Regions from separate parts of the Stenotrophomonas sp. GQ19 genome, predicted to be linked through region 1. Evidence: predicted binding sites of a transcription regulator. Region 1 holds the regulator's gene; each other region holds the start of a gene.
The links. The regulator FliA, encoded in region 1, starts transcription of late flagellar genes. The targets are predictions, from matches to a motif close to TAAAGTTTNNCNNNCNNNGGCCGATAA.
Positions count from the first base shown of each region.

Region 2: a site for FliA is predicted at 1,606-1,632, ahead of AC6CHL_RS03330 (methyl-accepting chemotaxis protein). Genes of this name have one in related genera too.
Region 3: a site for FliA is predicted at 2,062-2,088, ahead of AC6CHL_RS04440 (HDOD domain-containing protein). Genes of this name have one in related genera too.

Region 1 covers NZ_JCAXES010000001.1:278,849-282,122, forward strand. Annotated here, with positions in the region: gene AC6CHL_RS01155 (chemotaxis protein CheA) at 1-377, opposite strand, end outside; gene AC6CHL_RS01160 (protein phosphatase CheZ) at 382-996, opposite strand; gene cheY (chemotaxis response regulator CheY) at 996-1,388, opposite strand; gene AC6CHL_RS01170 (RNA polymerase sigma factor FliA) at 1,405-2,151, opposite strand; gene AC6CHL_RS01175 (MinD/ParA family ATP-binding protein) at 2,148-3,035, opposite strand; gene flhF (flagellar biosynthesis GTPase FlhF) at 3,022-3,274, opposite strand, start outside.
Region 2 covers NZ_JCAXES010000001.1:779,137-782,410, forward strand. Annotated here, with positions in the region: gene AC6CHL_RS03330 (methyl-accepting chemotaxis protein) at 1-1,368, opposite strand, end outside; gene AC6CHL_RS03335 (PAS domain S-box protein) at 1,672-3,274, opposite strand, start outside.
Region 3 covers NZ_JCAXES010000002.1:57,910-61,183, forward strand. Annotated here, with positions in the region: gene AC6CHL_RS04435 (phospholipase D family protein) at 1-828, shown strand, start outside; gene AC6CHL_RS04440 (HDOD domain-containing protein) at 871-1,962, opposite strand; gene AC6CHL_RS04445 (Glu/Leu/Phe/Val dehydrogenase dimerization domain-containing protein) at 2,290-3,274, shown strand, end outside.

The sequences.
Region 1 (3,274 bases):
CCGTTGACGTCGAACTGTGCGATCAGTTCCGGCGGCGCGTAGCCCGGCTCGGTACCGGCCGAGACCGAATCCAGCATCGACTGCAGGTAATCCAGCGATTGCTGGGCGGCGTCGAAGTGGTGGGCCTGCAGGGTGGCCTTGCCGGAGCGGGCCATGCCCAGGGTTTCCTCGGCGGCATGGCACAACTCGACCATGGCCTGGATGCCGAGGAAGCCGGCACCGCCCTTGAGCGTGTGGAAGCCACGGAACACCGCATTGAGCTGGTCACTGTCCTGGGGCGACTGCTCCAGCGACACCAGCTGTTCGCCAAGGCGGTCCAGGATTTCCTGGGCCTCGAGGATGAAATCGGCGGCAATATCGTCTGGAACAGCGCTCATGGTGTTACAGCCCCAAATCCGAAAGCAGGTCGTCAGCATCCACCTGTGAAACCTGGTGACGGTCCAGGCCACTCACGGCCGGGCCGGCCAGGCCGTTGTCACGCTTGTGCGCGGTGTCGTCCTGCGGCGGCAGGCCGAGTGCGCCAAACCCTTCATGCACGCGACGCACGATCCCCACCACGCGGCGGATGATCTGCCCGGTGAGGTCCTGGTAGCTCTGGGTAAGGGCGATCTCGGTGAGGTTGTGGCGGATCCGGTCCAGCTGCTGGTCCTGGTCGGCGGTGAGGCCGTTGGCACGCAGCTGTTCGGTCAGCGCCCGGCATTCCTCGGCCAGGTCCAGGGTGCGGTGGGTGGCCTGTTCGGTCATCGTCACCACGTGGTCCAGGCGCGCGCAGGCATCGTCCAGCTCGCCGGCTTCGCTGGGCAGGCTGGGCAGTTCGCCCAGGGCCTGGCCAAGTTCGCGGGCGAGCCGGTTCAGGCCGGCCATCATCGGCTGGGTACGCAAGGCAGCCAGCGCGTCGATTTCCCGGCGCCAGCCGGCTTCATCGCCGCTTTCCAGCGCAGCCAGGGCGTCCTGCAGGCGCTGGACCAGCGCGGATTTGTCGCGAAGGGTTTCCATCAGGCGCTCGCTGCCAGGCGTTCGAAGATCTTGCCGAGCTTTTCTTCCAGGGTCTGCGCGGTGAACGGCTTGATGATGTAGCCGTTGACGCCGCACTGGGCCGCTTCGATGATCTGTTCGCGCTTGGCTTCGGCGGTCACCATCAGCACCGGCAGGGTCTTCAGCTTGGCGTCGGCGCGGATCGCCTTGAGCAGGTCGATGCCGGTCATCACCGGCATGTTCCAGTCGGTGACCACGAAATCGAACGGCTGGCTCTGCAGCAGCGACAGCGCGGCATGCCCGTCCTCGGCTTCGGCCGTATTGGTGAAGCCCAGATCGCCCAGCAGGTTCTTGACGATACGACGCATGGTCGAGAAATCGTCGACGATCAGGATACGCATGTTCTTGTTCAAAGCACTTTCCTCGGTATCAAGTGTTCGCGAGGCCGGCGTCGGCCGCCTCGAAGATCTTCAATCGGCCCCGCAGGCGCAGCACGGCCTGGCCGTGGATCTGGCACACGCGTGACTCGCTGACGCCCAGCACGGCGCCGATCTCTTTCAGGTTCAGTTCCTGCTCGTAGTACAGCGACAGCACCAGCTGTTCGCGTTCGGGCAGCAGGCCGATCGCATTGCCCAGTTCGCGGCCGAATTCGCCACGCTCCAGCACCTGCTGCGGGGTCGGGCCACCCTGGGCGACGGTGTCCAGCTCGCCCTGGTCCTCGATCCGCGATTCCAGGCTCAGCACCTGGCCGCGTGCGGCGTCTTCCATCAGGCGCAGGTAGTCCGGCAGCGGCATGTCCATGGCGGCGGCCACTTCGGTGGCGCTGGCGGCACGGCCGGTGCTCTGCTCCAGGCGGCGGATGGTGGACGCGGCGTCGCGGGCGCGGCGGTGCACCGAACGCGGTACCCAGTCGCCCCGGCGGATCTCGTCGATCATCGAGCCGCGGATGCGGATCGAGGCATAGGTTTCGAACGAGGCGCCCTGGTCGGCGTCGTAGCTGCGCGAGGCTTCGATCAGGCCCATCATGCCGGCCTGGATCAGGTCATCCACTTCCACGCTGGCCGGCAGGCGCGCGGCCAGGTGGTGGGCGATGCGGCGCACCAGGTCCGAATGCTGGGCAATGCATTCGTTGGCGGCGGTGCGTTGCACCTCTTTGTATTGTGCGGCGCCTTTCATGCGGTCACCCCGCGTTGCTTGAGGATGCGTTCCAGGAAGAATTCGACCCCACCACGCGGCTCGGTCGGGGCCTGCCAGCGGGCGGTGCGGCGGGCGATTTCGGTGATCGCCTGGGCGGCCGGGCTGGACGGGTAGGCCTTGACCACCGGCTGCTGGCGCTGCACCGACAGGCGCAGCCAGTCATCCTGCGGCACGCAGCCGAGGTAGTTCAGCGACACATCGGCCAGGAACTTCTCGCAGACCCGGGTCAGCTTTTCGTACAGCACGCGGCCCTCGTTGGGGTCGCGCACCATGTTGGCCACCACCTGGATGCGGTCCACGCCGCGTTCCCGCGAGAGCACCTTGATCAGGGCATAGGCGTCGGTGATCGAGGCCGGCTCGTCGCAGACCACCACCACGGTGTCCTGGGCGGCCTGGCAGAAGGTCAGCACGCCGTCGGTGATGCCGGCGGCGGTGTCCACCACCATGAAGTCCAGCTCGCGCTCCAGTTCGGAGAACACGTTGACCAGGCCCACGTGCTCGGCCGGCTGCAGTTCGGCCATGTGCCGGCGACCCGATGCGGCCGGGACCACCAGCACGCCACCGGGGCCTTCCATGATCACTTCATCCAGGGTGCAGCGCCCGGCGACCAGGTCGGCCAGGGTCAGCTTGGGCTGCAGGCCCAGGATCACATCGATGTTGGCCAGGCCCAGGTCGGCGTCCAGCAGCAGCGTGCGCTTGCCCATGTCGGCGAGCGCCACGGCCAGGTTGGCCGACACGTTGGTTTTGCCCACGCCGCCCTTGCCGCCGGTGACGGCGATGGTGCGCACAGGGCCCAGCGGCTGGCTGCGGGTGGCAGACAACGGGAAGGTCTTGGTCAGCTTGGCGTACTCACGCGACGGCATGGTTCAACTCCGGGTTGCAGGGCATATCGGCCGCGCGGCGCAAATCTTCAAGGCGAAGTACAAGATTGGCGGCACTGGCCCGGTGCAGGTCTTCGGGAACGTCCTGGCCATCGGTGACCCAGGTGATCGGCAGGCGGTGGTCCACGGCCACCGACAGGGCGGTGCCGAAGCGGCCGGTTTCGTCCAGCTTGCTCAGCACCACGCCCTGCGGGTTGGCGGCACTGAAGCGGCGGACCACC
Region 2 (3,274 bases), 500 kb from region 1:
CAGGATGTTGGTCTGGAAGGCGATGCCGTCGATGACACCGATGATGTCGACGATCCGACGCGACGATTCGTTGATCAGCGCCATCGTGCACACCACTTCATGCACGACATGGCCGCCCTGCGCGGCCACGTCCACCGCGCCGCTCGCCAGCTCGCTGGCCTGGCGGGCGTTGGTGGCGGTCTGCTGCACGGTGGCAGTGAGGCCCTTCATCGAGACCGCGGTTTCTTCCAGCGATGCGGCCTGCTGCTCGGTACGCACCGACAGGTCGCTGTTGCCTTCGGCGATCTCGCTGGCGCCCACCGCGATGGTGTCGGCGGCGAACTTGATCTGCGCGATGATCGAGGCCATCGCCTCTACCAGCGCATTGATGCCTTCGCACAGCTCGGCGATCGGGCCGTTCTTGTCCTCGGTGGCGATATGCCCGGTGAGGTCACCGCCCTTGGCCGCGGCCACCACCTCGCGGGTCTGCGCCACGGCGTGCTGCATGGCCAGGCTGTCACGCACCTGGGCGGTGATGTCGGTGGCGTACTTGACCACTTTGAACGGGCGGCCGTTCATGTCCAGGATCGGGTTGTACGACGCCTGGATCCACACCTCGCGGCCGCCCTTGCCAAAGCGCCGGTACTGGCCGGCGTCGTACTCGCCGCGGCCCAGCTTTTCCCAGAACCGGGCGTAGTCCGGGCTCTGGCGGTGCTCGGGCTCGACGAACATGGCGTGGTGCTGGCCACGTACTTCGTCCAGTGTGTAGCCGGTGGTCGCCAGGAAGTTGTCGTTGGCCGACAGGATGCGGCCGTCCAGGCTGAATTCGATGACCGCCTGCGATTTGTTGATCGCCGCCAGCTGGCCGGACACATCGGCGGCCTGCTGCATCTGCGCGGTGATGTCGGTGGCGAATTTCACCACCTTGTAGGGATGCCCGTTGCCGTCCAGCACCGGGTTGTAGGAGGCCTGGATCCAGATCTCGCGGCCGCCCTTGCCCAGCCGCCGGTATTGGCCGGCGTCGAATTCACCGCGCCCGAGCCGCGCCCAGAAGTCGCGGTACTCCTGGCCTTGGGCAAGGGCCGGTTCGACGAACATGGCATGGTGCCGGCCCTGGATTTCATCGAGCCGGTAGCCCACGGCCTGCAGGAAGTTGTCGTTGGCCTGCAGGATGGTGCCGTCCAGATCGAATTCGATCACCGCCTGCACCCGGTGCAATGCAGCCACCTGGGCTTCCAGCTCGCACTGGCGGCGCTGCGCGGCCACGTTGGCGGCCTGGCGTGCGTGGCCCGTGGCGGTGACGCTGGCTTTCAGGGCCTGCCACAACGAGTGGCTGGCAGCGGCGTCGGTACGTCCTTGCACATGCGCGTGCATACCTGAAGTAAGCATCATCGTGATCCTCGGTGCCCGTTGGCGATTGGGATCCGACGGGGAGCAACCCGCCGGCACATCATTGGCTTGGGGACTTGCGCAGACGTCCGCAGTGCAGGACGTCGCTCCAGCGGCTAATACAACGGCGGTACTGCGGCGTGCAGACGGCATGTTGCAAAGTCACGCGATCGGGGCCGCAAAGGGAGCGCAGCCAATGTCCAACGTGGCCCCGCCTTGGTCGCGTTGCCTTAGACGGTATCGACCCGGCCCGCCGAAGCTTTAGCGGCCCGAAGGGCTGCCGAAGGCCGGATGCCAACAGGTTCAGCCTTCCCCGCCCTCACTGGTCTCACCCGCGTCCAGCGGGTCCAGCCCTTCCATGGTCGGCGTCTCCACCTGCACATTGTTCTTGCCTGCCGCCTTGGCCAGGTAGCACTGCGCATCGGCCGCGGCCACCGCGTCGTCCACGCTCATGCTGCCGCCGATCGCGGCGATGCCGATGCTGGCGCCGACGCTGAGCCGCTGCAGGTCCCAGGGAATGGTCAGCGTGCGAACGCCGTCCAGCAGGTCGCTGGCGATGCGCCGGGCGCGCTTGAGCGAGCAACCGGCCAGGATCACGGCGAATTCGTCGCCGCCCAGCCGCGCCACGATGTCCGAATCGCGCACGCCGTGGCGCAGCACATTGGCCACCGCCCAGAGCATGGCATCGCCGGCCAGGTGGCCATGGCTGTCGTTGACCGGCTTGAAGTTGTCCAGGTCGATGAACATCAGCGAGGCCGACTGCCCGGTCCGCGCGACCCGGGTGATGGCCTGCTGCAGATGGGCTTCGAACCCGCGGCGGTTGCTCAGCTCGGTCAGCGGGTCGACCTCGGCCAGGTGGCGCGCTTCGCGCTGGCGGGCGCGTTGCTGGGTCACATCGCGGATCACCCAGACCGCGCCACTGACCTGGCCGTCCTCGGCGCGCAGCCAGGCACGGGTGAGATCCACCGGCAGCAGCTGCGCGCCCACCGACAGCAGCAGGTCCGAATGCAGGTCCACCGCGTTGCTCTCCGGGTCGAGCAGCACGGCGATGTCCAGCGGCGAGCGGGGCGCGTATTCGGTGGTCAGCTCCATCACGTCCTGGATCTGGCCGCCGGTAAGGGGCGCGGCGCCCTCCCCGGCCAGCGCGCGGGTAGCCGCGGCGTTGGCGTACTGGATCAGCCCGTGCAGATCCAGGGTGAGCACCATGTCGGCCACCGCATCCAGGGTGATGCGCGTGCGCTGCTCGGATTCGCGCAGCTGCAGGCTGCTCTGGCGCTGGGCGGTGACGTCCTGGATCTGCGACACGAAGTGCAGCGGCTCGCCGTGTTCGGAGCGCACCAGCGACACCGACAGCCGGCCCCACACGATGTTGCCGCGCTTGCCCAGGTACCGCTTGTCCATGTGGTAGTGGTCGCGCCGCCCGTTGAGCAGGTCGGCGACCAGGGCCAGGTCGGTGTTGAGATCGTCTGCATGGGTGAGCGTCTGGAAGTCCACTGCCAGCAGCTCGGCGCGCGTGTAGCCGAGGATGCCGCACAGCGCGTCGTTGACATCCAGCCAGCGCCCTTCCAGCGACACCAGCGCCATGCCGAGCGCGGCCGAAGAGAACGCACCGGCGAATTTTTCGGCCGCCAGGTACGCCTGCTCGCGGACTTCCAGCAGCGGGGTGATGTCCACCGCCATGCCGACGTAGCCGATCCGGTGACCACCGCTGGCGTCCAGCGGGCTGATCGACAGCCGCACCTGGCGGCGCTCGCCGTCCTTGCGCACGTACGTCCACTGGTGCGACCAGGTGCCCTGCGTGGCGTGCGCGGTGAGCGCTTCAAAGACGGTGGGCACGCGGCCATCGGCATCGGCCTGCGGGCGCAGGTACTCCATCATTTCATCCGGGTCATGGAACAGGCCCGGG
Region 3 (3,274 bases), on a different contig from region 1:
GCCTTCCACACCCCGGCCCAGCTGCGCCTGCTGGTGCGCGAATCCGAGAACGAAGCCAGGCGCGATGTCGCCCAGCCGTACCTGCGCCGTGTCCAGCAATCGCAGTCGGCGCGCTCGTACTACCGCGACGCGGTCGAGCTGCACTGGTCACCGAACGTGGAGATCGTCTCCGACCCGGCCATGAAGCACCGCCGCGATGACACGTCGAACTGGCTGGTCACCCGGCTGGTCAGCGAGATGCAGGCCACCCGCCACAAGGCGCTGATGATCTCGCCGTACTTCGTGCCCGGCGAGGAAGGCACCGACGGCATGGGCGCCATGGTCAAGCGCGGCGCCGTGGTCGGGGTGGTGACCAACTCGCTGGCGGCCAACGACGTCGCCGCCGTGCACGGGGGCTACATGCACTACCGGGCGCCCCTGCTGCGCAGTGGCGTGCACCTTTACGAACTGAAGGCGCACGGCTATGGCGACCGCAGCGGCCTGTTCGGCAGCAGCGGGGCCAGCCTGCACACCAAGGCCTTCCTGCTGGATGACCGGCGCGGTTTCGTCGGCTCGTTCAACCTCGACCCACGCTCGGCCTACCTCAACACCGAGATGGGCGTGCTGTTCGACGATGCGGTGCTGGGCGCGCAACTGCGTGCCGAGTACCTGCGCCTGGCCGACCCGGCGCAGAGCTACTGGGTAACGCTGGACGCACAGGACCGGGTGCGCTGGCTGGATCGGGCCGCCCAGCCACCGGTACTGCTCGATCGGGAACCGGACACCTCGTTCTGGCTGCGGGCCAGCGCACGCGCCATCAGCTGGCTGCCGCTGGAATCACAGCTGTAACCCGGCGCTGGCGGCAGACGCCGTCTGCGCCCCGCCCTGCCCTCAGGCCTCCGCCTCGTCGGCGTCCAGGGTTTCCACCGCGCGCCCATGCAGGCGCCGCCAGATCCACTGCAGCGCGTGCGGCGGGGTGCCGTGCTGCTGTTCCAGGATGGCCAGCGCCTGGGCCTGGCCGATCCGGCCATGCCGGCACAGCAGGCTGGCGGCGGCCGCCGCCCGCGCGAAGCGCAGGCTGGCCGACAATCCTCCCTCGGCCGTGCCGGCGTCGCGCAGCAGCGCTTCGTGCACCGCACCCGGCAGTTCCCAGGCCGCCGCGATGCGCCCGGCCACGGGCAAGGTCCAGGCATCCAGCAACTGCATGGCCAGCGCGCGCGATGGCAGCGCCCCGTCCTGCGCGGCGCAGGCGTCCAGCAACTGCCGCATCACCAACGCCGCGCCCAGGCCTTGGGTCAGCCCCAGCCACTGCGCGGCGAACGCGTCTTCATGGGTCACCAGCCGCGCATGATCGGCCGCCGCGCGCGAGGCAAGCAGCGCGTGCTCCCAGATCACCGTGCCGAACTGCGGGAAGGCCTCGCAGTGCACCTGCATCACCGGCTGCACGAGCACCGCGCTGATGATCTGGCGGATACCCTCGGTACCCACCAGCGTCACCGCCCGCTGCAGGCTGTCCACCGGCTTGGACTGCAGGCGGTACACCGGGCTGTTGGCAATGCGCAGCAGGTTGCCGGTCAACACCGGGTCCTGGCCGATGATGGCGGCCATCGCGCGGGCCGAAGCGTCGCTGTCGTTGACCGTCTGGATCAACTGCGGCAGCAGTTGCGGGCGCCGGGGCAGCTGCCGGGCCGACCAGTCGCGCTGCTCCAGTGCCGCCACCACCGCCGCGTGCAGCGCGCCATCGTGGTGCCGGTCGTCGGCGGCGGTGTCGCCACTGCGCCGCACCAGCGCCAATGCGTGCAGGCCCGCCTGCAGCGCCTCGGCGGGGGCAGTATCGGTGACAGTGCCGGGCTGCGCAGTCGGTAGCGTCACGGGCGCACGCGCGGCCCCCGCCGGCGCGGAGGCGCGCCACCTGCGCTGCCAGGTCACCGCCACGCCCAACGCGACCGCTCCCGCCAGCCCCGCCGCCACGATCACGTTCATGTCCATCCGCGCGGCCGCCTTGGGCGGCACTGCTTCTGTGTTGTCACTGCACCCACGTCGTCCGTCCTGGCATTGCTGGTACTGCGCACCGTTGCCACGGCATCGGCGCCATCTTCAGCAACTTTAATGGCCCGTGCCGTCGCAACCGGGGCCGATGCCTGTCGCGGGGTCGGGGCAAGCCCTGACAACACCCTCCGGCGGAATGCACTAGAATGGCGCCGCGCGACCCGTCCCCCGATCCGACGAAGTCGCTTTTTTTGTTTTACAACCCACCTTTTGCTGGTGCGTTCGACGCTGTTCCCAGCCGTTCGCCCCATCGGAGCCACCATGTTATTTGAAACCCTCGAAACTTCCGGTCACGAACAAGTGGTGTTCTGCCACAACCGCGATGCCGGCCTGAGGGCGATCATCGCCATCCACAACACCACCCTGGGCCCTGCCCTGGGTGGCGTGCGCATGCGCCCGTACGCCAGCACCGATGATGCGCTGGCCGACGCGCTGCGCCTGAGCCGCACCATGACCTACAAGAACGCCCTGGCCGGGCTGAACGTGGGTGGCGGCAAGGCGGTGATCATCGGCGACCCGCGCCAGGACAAGAGCGAGGTGCTGTTCCGCGCGTTCGGCCGCTACGTCGACTCGCTCGGCGGGCGCTACATCACCGCCGAGGACGTGGGCACCGATGTCAACGACATGGAGAACATCTACCTGGAAAGCGAGTACGTCACCGGCGTACACCAGGTCCATGGCGGCTCCGGCGACCCGGCCCCGTTCACCGCCTATGGCGCGCTGCAGGCGCTGATGGCCTCGATGCAGCACAAGCTGGGCCATGAAGAAGTGGGCAAGACCAGCATCGCGGTGCAGGGCCTGGGCCACATCGGCATGGAGCTGGTGAAGCTGCTGCGCGACCGGGGCGCCAAGCTGTTTGTCACCGACCTGGACAGCGCGCGGGTCGAACGTGCGGTCACCGAATACGGCGCCGAGGCCGTGAAGCCGGACGACATCTACGACGTCAACGCCGATGTGTTCGCCCCGTGCGCGCTGGAAGGGGCGATCAACCCGCAGACCCTGGCGCGGTTGAAGTGCAAGATCGTCTGCGGCACCGCCAACAACCAGCTCTCCAGCCTGGAGGTCGGCGATGAACTGCATGCGCGCGGCATCCTGTATGCCCCGGACTATGCGGTCAACGCGGGCGGGGTGATGAATGTCTCGCTGGAAATCGACGGCTACAACCGCGAACGCGCGATGCGTCTGATCCGCAGCATTTACCACAACCTCGGCCGGATCTTCGCCCTGTCCCAGCAGGAGGGCATCG